2 regions of the Pseudomonas sp. NY15372 genome follow, and region 2 is predicted to be linked to the other one. Evidence: predicted binding sites of a transcription regulator. Region 2 holds the regulator's gene; the other holds the start of a gene.
The links. The regulator FliA, encoded in region 2, starts transcription of late flagellar genes. The targets are predictions, from matches to a motif close to CTAAAGTTTNNNNNNNNNNNGCCGNTAA.
Positions count from the first base shown of each region.

Region 1: a site for FliA is predicted at 1,317-1,344, ahead of ACNFG0_RS07850 (flagellar protein MotY). Genes of this name have one in related genera too.

Region 1 covers NZ_JBLUPY010000007.1:53,198-56,684, forward strand. Annotated here, with positions in the region: gene ACNFG0_RS07845 (argininosuccinate synthase) at 1-187, opposite strand, end outside; gene ACNFG0_RS07850 (flagellar protein MotY) at 315-1,280, opposite strand; gene pyrC (dihydroorotase) at 1,411-2,457, shown strand; gene rnt (ribonuclease T) at 2,514-3,125, shown strand; gene ACNFG0_RS07865 (peroxiredoxin) at 3,196-3,487, opposite strand, start outside.
Region 2 covers NZ_JBLUPY010000006.1:49,157-52,643, reverse strand. Annotated here, with positions in the region: gene ACNFG0_RS06865 (chemotaxis protein CheA) at 1-175, opposite strand, end outside; gene ACNFG0_RS06860 (protein phosphatase CheZ) at 188-976, opposite strand; gene ACNFG0_RS06855 (chemotaxis response regulator CheY) at 995-1,369, opposite strand; gene fliA (RNA polymerase sigma factor FliA) at 1,475-2,215, opposite strand; gene fleN (flagellar synthesis regulator FleN) at 2,212-3,045, opposite strand; gene flhF (flagellar biosynthesis protein FlhF) at 3,134-3,487, opposite strand, start outside.

The DNA of each region.
Region 1 (3,487 bases), on a different contig from region 2:
CGATGTAGATCTCTTTGACGCCCATTGCCTGTGCCTTGGCGCGGGCCGGCTCGACCTCTTCGCCCTGACCCAGGTCAGCGGTGAAGGTCACCACTTCGCAGTTATAGGTATCCTGCAGCCACTTGAGAATCACCGAAGTATCAAGGCCGCCGGAATACGCCAGTACGACCTTTTTTACGTCCGCCATGCCATCACTCCACGGGGTTGTACGGAAAGCGGTTGATTCTACCGGCCCCACTGAAATATTTACAATGGGGCGACAGCTTGTGATGACAAAGCGACAGGAACAGTCAAGAGCGCGACTATCGCCTCAGTCAGGATTTTTTTCCTGCGGGGGCCTGCGTCGGCGCTGGGTCAGGCACCGCTGGGGCTGCGGCAGCGGGAGCCGGGGCGGGCTCTGCCTTGGGCTTTTCCACCGGTTTCTCGACCGGGGCGACACGCTCGAGCTGGATGTTCACCCGGCGGTTGCGCGCCCGGTTGGCGGCACTGTTGTTCCGGGCCAGGGGGTAACGTTCGCCATGGAAGCGCACGGTAATCTGATCCTCCGGCACGCCATGGGCCTTGAGGTAGTCGGCGACCGCCAGGGCCCGGCGGCGCGAGGTGTCGCGGTTGGTCAGGCGGCTGCCGCTGTTGTCGGCGTGGCCATCGAGCTCGATGTGGTTCACCGACGGGTCGGCCTTGAGGTAGTCGAGAATCACGTCCAGGCGCGCCCGAGCCGCGCTGTCCAGCTCGATACCGCGCGGGAAACCGACCTGGGTCTGGCGGACCTGGTCGAAGTTCATCGGCAGCAGCTTGCCGGCGCATGCCTGGTAGTCACCATAGGCCTTGACGAAGCTGACCGGCAATACACGCACCTCCATGGGCCTGCCGCCTTCGCCGGCATAGTTGCGCACCACCGTGCTGCGCCCGTCGAGCAGGCCATTGATCAGCCGGCTGGCCTGCCCCTGGGACGACGTGAACAACACCCCGCTGCGCCCCATGCGCACGGCCCCGAGATTGATGTCGCCTCGACCAGGTTGCCAAGGCGCTGCCGCGGCCAGCAACGTCGCGCTGCCCGCCCCTAGCGCGTTGCTGTCCGAACGCAACCGGAAAACCGCCTGCTCGCCGGCACGGCGGACGAACTCGCCGCTGCCGAAACCGTCGATCGCCTGGGACAGCCGGCATTCGAACGGGTCGCCCTCGACGCTCCAGGCGACATTCTCCACGCGCGTCTGGAAGGTCAACGCCCCGGCCGGCAGGCTGGCAAACAGGGTAAGAAGGGCTAGGTAACGCTGGCGCACGGGTGGCTCCACAGATTCTGACGGCTTACCTGCAGGCTATCGGACGCCAGCGGGAAAACTTGATAGCCGTGCTCCTACCGGGGTTTTCCGGTAGCATTGGCCCTTGAGTTCGACCCGCCTGGAATCCCCAATGTCCGATCGCCTGACCCTTCTGCGTCCCGACGACTGGCACATCCATCTGCGCGATGGTGCCGTCCTGCCCCATACCGTTGGCGACGTGGCGCGTACCTTCGCCCGCGCCATCATCATGCCCAACCTGGTCCCGCCGGTACGCAACGCCGTCGAGGCAGGTGCCTATCGCGAGCGTATTCTGGCCGCACGTCCGGCGGGCAGCCGCTTCGAGCCGCTGATGGTGCTGTACCTCACCGACCGCACCAGCGCCGAGGATATTCGCGCGGCCAAGGCCAGCGGTTTCGTGTATGCCGCCAAGATGTACCCGGCCGGCGCCACCACCAACTCCGACTCGGGCGTGACCAGCATCGACAACATCACGCCAGCCCTCGAAGCCTTGGCCGAAACCGGCATGCCGCTGCTGGTGCATGGCGAGGTGACCCGTGCCGAGGTCGATGTGTTCGACCGCGAGAAACGCTTCATCGACGAGCACCTGGCCCGCGTGGTCGAGCGCTTCCCCACGCTGAAAGTGGTGTTCGAACACATCACCACCGCCGATGCCGCGCAGTTCGTCCTGCAGGCCCCGGCCAACGTCGGCGCGACCATCACCGCCCAGCACCTGCTGTACAACCGCAACCACATGCTGGTCGGCGGTATCCGCCCACACTTCTATTGCCTGCCGATCCTCAAGCGCAACACCCACCAGGTGGCGCTGCTGGACGCGGCCACCAGCGGCAACAGCAAGTTCTTCCTCGGCACCGATTCGGCGCCCCATGCCCGTCACGCCAAGGAAGCCGCCTGCGGCTGCGCCGGCTGCTATACCGCCTATGCGGCCATCGAGCTGTATGCCGAGGCCTTCGAACAGCGCAATGCGCTGGACAAGCTCGAAGGTTTCGCCAGCCTGCACGGCCCGGCGTTCTATGGCTTGCCAGCGAACACCGACACCATCACCCTGGTCCGTGACGAGTGGACCGCTCCTGACAGCCTGCCATTTGGTGACAACACCGTGGTTCCGCTGCGCGCCGGTGAAAAACTGCGCTGGCGTCTGCTGGAGGAGAAGGCGTGAGCGAAGCGTTCTACGAAGACGACCAGGAAGGTCAAGGCAGCGGCGTTCGCCATCCGATGGCCGAGCGTTTCCGTGGTTACCTGCCCGTGGTGGTGGATGTGGAGACCGGTGGTTTCAACAGCGCGACCGACGCGCTGCTCGAAATCGCCGCCGTTACCATCGGCATGGACGAAAAAGGCTTCCTGTTCCCGGAGCACACCTACTTCTACCGGGTGGAGCCCTTCGAAGGGGCCAACATCGAACCGGCGGCCCTGGAATTCACCGGTATCAAGTTGGATCACCCGCTGCGCATGGCAGTGAGCGAAGAAACCGCGCTCACCGACATCTTCCGCGGGGTGCGCAAGGCATTGAAGGCCAATGGTTGCAAGCGGGCCATCCTGGTCGGCCACAACAGCAGCTTCGACTTGGGTTTCCTCAATGCTGCCGTGGCGCGCAACGACCTCAAGCGCAACCCGTTCCACCCCTTCTCCAGCTTCGACACGGCTACCCTGGCTGGCCTGGCCTACGGCCAGACCGTCCTGGCCCGAGCCTGCCAAAGTGCCGACATCGACTTCGACGGGCGTGAAGCCCACTCGGCACGCTACGACACCGAGAAGACCGCCGAGCTGTTCTGCGGCATCGTCAACCGCTGGAAGGAAATGGGCGGCTGGCGCGATTTCAACGACTGATCCAGGCGTTGTAAACGGCGAAACATAAAAAAACCGGCCATGAAGGCCGGTTTTTTTATTCGCGTGGCAATTACAGCTTGCCAGCGTTCTCGCTCAGGTAGGCCGCAACACCTTCCGGCGAAGCGGTCATGCCCTTGTCGCCTTTTTTCCAGTTGGCAGGGCAGACTTCGCCGTGCTCTTCGTGGAATTGCAGGGCGTCGACCAGGCGCAGCAGTTCTTCCATGTTGCGGCCCAGCGGCAGGTCGTTGACGATCTGCGAACGGACAACGCCGTTCTTGTCGATCAGGAAGGCGCCACGGAAGGCGACGCCACCTTCGGACTCAACGTCGTAGGCCTTGCAGATCTCGTGGGAGATGTCTGCA
Region 2 (3,487 bases):
GAAGGAAACCGGCGCCCCCTTTTACAGTGTGAAAACCACGGAAGATCGCGTTGAGCAAGTCGGCATCTTCGGGTCGGCTTTCCAGCTCGACCAGCTGCTCGGACAATTGCTCGAGGATTTCGCCGGCCTCTACCAGGAAATCCTGGAGGATTTCTTCATCGGCGCCGAAGCTCATTGAACGTGCTCCTTAAAAACCCAGGCTGGACAGCAAATCGTCGACGTCGTCCTGACCGGACACGACATCTTCACGCTTATCGGCATGAATCTGCGGACCTTCACCCCGAGTCGGATGTTTTTCTTGATCTTTTTCAGCGCGCAGTTGCTGGTGGTCGTGTTCGATACCGGCAAAACGGTCCACCTGGCTGGCCATCAGCACCAGCTTGAGCAGGTTGCTTTCCACCTCGGTGACCAGCGCGGTCACGCGCTTGATCACCTGGCCGGTCAGGTCCTGATAGTCCTGCGCCAGGAGGATATCGTTGAGGTGGCCGGCGACCTTGCGATTACCCTCGGCACTGTGCGTCAGGAAACTGTCGACGCGCTTGACCAGCTCGCGAAACTCGGGCGCTGCGACTTCGCGGCGCATGAAGCGCTGCCAGTCGGCACTCAGGCTCTGGGCCTCGGCCACCAGGTCGTTGAGCACCGGGGTGCCGGCCTCGACCAGGTCCATCGTCCGGTTGGCCGCGCCCTCGGTCAGCTTGACCACATAGGACAGGCGTTCAGTGGCGTCGGTGATCTGCGAGACTTCCTCGGCCTGCGGCATGCGCGGGTCGATCTGGAAGCTGACGATTGCACTGTGCAGCTCGCGGGTGAGCTTGCCGACTTCCTGGTACAGGCCACGGTCGCGGGTCTGGTTCAGCTGGTGAATCAGCTGCACCGCCTCGCCGAACCGGCCGCGCTCGAGGCTCTCGACCAGTTCCTGGGCATGCTTCTTCAGGGTCGTCTCGAACTCCCCGAGCGATGTATTCATTTGCTCCATGGCGCCCCCTGACGTGACTCAGCCGTTGACGCGTTCGAAGATCTTCTCGATCTTTTCCTTGAGCACCTGGGCCGTGAAAGGCTTGACCACGTAGCCGTTGACCCCGGCCTGGGCGGCTTCGATGATCTGGTCACGCTTGGCTTCGGCGGTGACCATCAGCACTGGCATGCCCTTGAGACGGTCGTGGGCGCGGACCTTGCGCAGCAGGTCGATGCCGGACATGCCAGGCATGTTCCAGTCGGTCACGAGGAAGTCGTAATGGCCGTTTTCCAGCATCGGCAGCGCCGTGGTGCCGTCGTCGGCTTCTTCGGTGTTGGTGAAGCCCAGGTCACGCAACAGGTTCTTGATGATCCGCCGCATCGTCGAGAAGTCGTCAACGATGAGGATTTTCATGTCTTTGTTCAATTAGACCTCCAAGCAGTCTTTAACGCGCCCGGCCCCCCGAGCGCGCATTCAATCAATTCGGTACAACGTACAACGACTGCGGCGAACCCTGGCTCAACGCGCGCGCCATTCTCCCAGGCGGCTGCGCAGGCGCGCCGCGCACTGGCTATGCAGCTGGCTGACGCGCGACTCGCTGACCCCAAGCACCTCACCGATTTCCTTGAGGTTCAGCTCCTCGTCGTAGTACAGCGCCAGGACCAGGCGTTCGCGCTCCGGCAGGTTGGCGATCGCCTCGGCCAGGGCGGCCTGGAAGCGCTCGTCCTCCAGGTCCCGCGCCGGCTCCTGCTGGCCGCTGGCGCCATCCTCGTGCAGCCCTTCGTGTTCGCCGTCCTGCAATAGGTCGTCGAAGCTGAACAGGCGACTGCCCAGGGTGTCGTTCAAGATCCCGTAATAATCATCGAGACTCAATTGGAGTTCGGCAGCAACTTCATGATCTTTAGCGTCACGACCGGTTCTGGCTTCAACGGCACGGATCGCATCGCTGACCATGCGGGTATTGCGGTGCACCGAACGCGGCGCCCAATCCCCCTTGCGCACCTCGTCGAGCATGGCGCCACGGATGCGGATGCCGGCGTAGGTCTCGAAGCTGGCGCCCTTGCTGGCGTCGTACTTGTTGGCCACTTCCAGCAGGCCGATCATGCCCGCCTGGATCAGGTCCTCGACCTGCACGTTGGCCGGCAAGCGTGCCAGCAGGTGATAGGCGATGCGCTTGACCAGCGGGGCATAACGCTCGACCAGTTCATACTGGGCATCGCGCGCCGCCCTGCTGTACATCTTGTAACCACTTGCATTCATAGTACCGGCCCTGCACTGGTGGGTTGCACCAGGCGCTCGACGAAGAACTCAAGGTGCCCGCGCGGGTTGGCAGGCAGCGGCCAGCTGTCGACCTTCTGCGCGATGGCCTTGAAGGCCAATGCACACTTGGACCGAGGGAAGGCCTCATAGACCGCCCGCTGCTTCTGCACCGCCTTGCGCACGCATTCGTCGTAAGGCACGGCACCGACGTATTGTAGGGCGACGTCCAGGAACCGATCCGTGACCTTGGTCAACTTGGCAAACAGGTTGCGCCCTTCCTGCGGGCTCTGCGCCATGTTGGCCAGAACGCGGAAGCGATTCATGCCGTAGTCACGGTTGAGCAGCTTGATCAGGGCATAGGCATCGGTGATGGACGTAGGCTCGTCGCACACCACCAGCAGCACCTCCTGGGCGGCTCGGACGAAGCTGACCACCGAATCGCCGATCCCGGCGGCGGTGTCGATCACCAGCACGTCGAGGTTGTCGCCGATTTCGCTGAATGCCTGGATCAGGCCGGCATGCTGCGCCGGCGCCAGGTGCACCATGCTCTGGGTACCGGAGGCCGCCGGCACGATGCGTACGCCTGCCGGTCCCTGCAGCAGCACGTCGCGCAGTTCGCAACGCCCCTCGATGACATCGGCCAGGGTGCGCTTGGGCGAAAGGCCCAGCAATACGTCGACATTGGCCAGGCCCAGGTCGGCATCCAGCAGCATGACCCGCCGCCCCAGGTCAGCCAGGGCCAGGGACAGGTTAACTGAAACGTTGGTCTTGCCGACGCCGCCTTTGCCGCCGGTCACGGCGATCACCTGTACGGGATGCATGCTACCCATGTTTGTTCTTTACCTTGTCTCGGGGCCCAGGCCACACAAGGGGTCGAACAGCGCCCCTTTCGTGTAGGTACTTTGCGATGTCCATTCGTCAACCCGCACGTTTGCCAGGGTTGTGGTAGAGATCAGCGAACATGTCGGCCATTGCCTCCTCGCTGGGCTCGTCCTGCAACTGCACACTGACCGCGCGGCTGACCAACTGGTGCTTGCGCGGCAACTGCAGATCGTCAGGAATACGCGGCCCGTCGGTCAGATAGGCCACTGGCAATTCATGACTGATGGCAAGGCTCAGTACTTCACCGAGGCTGGCCGTTTCATCTAGCTTGGTCAGGATGCACCCGGCCAGGCCACAACGCTTGTAGCTGTGGTAGGCGGCGGTGAGCACCTGCTTCTGGCTGGTGGTCGCCAGCACCAGGTAGTTCCTGGCGGCGATGCCGCGCCCGGC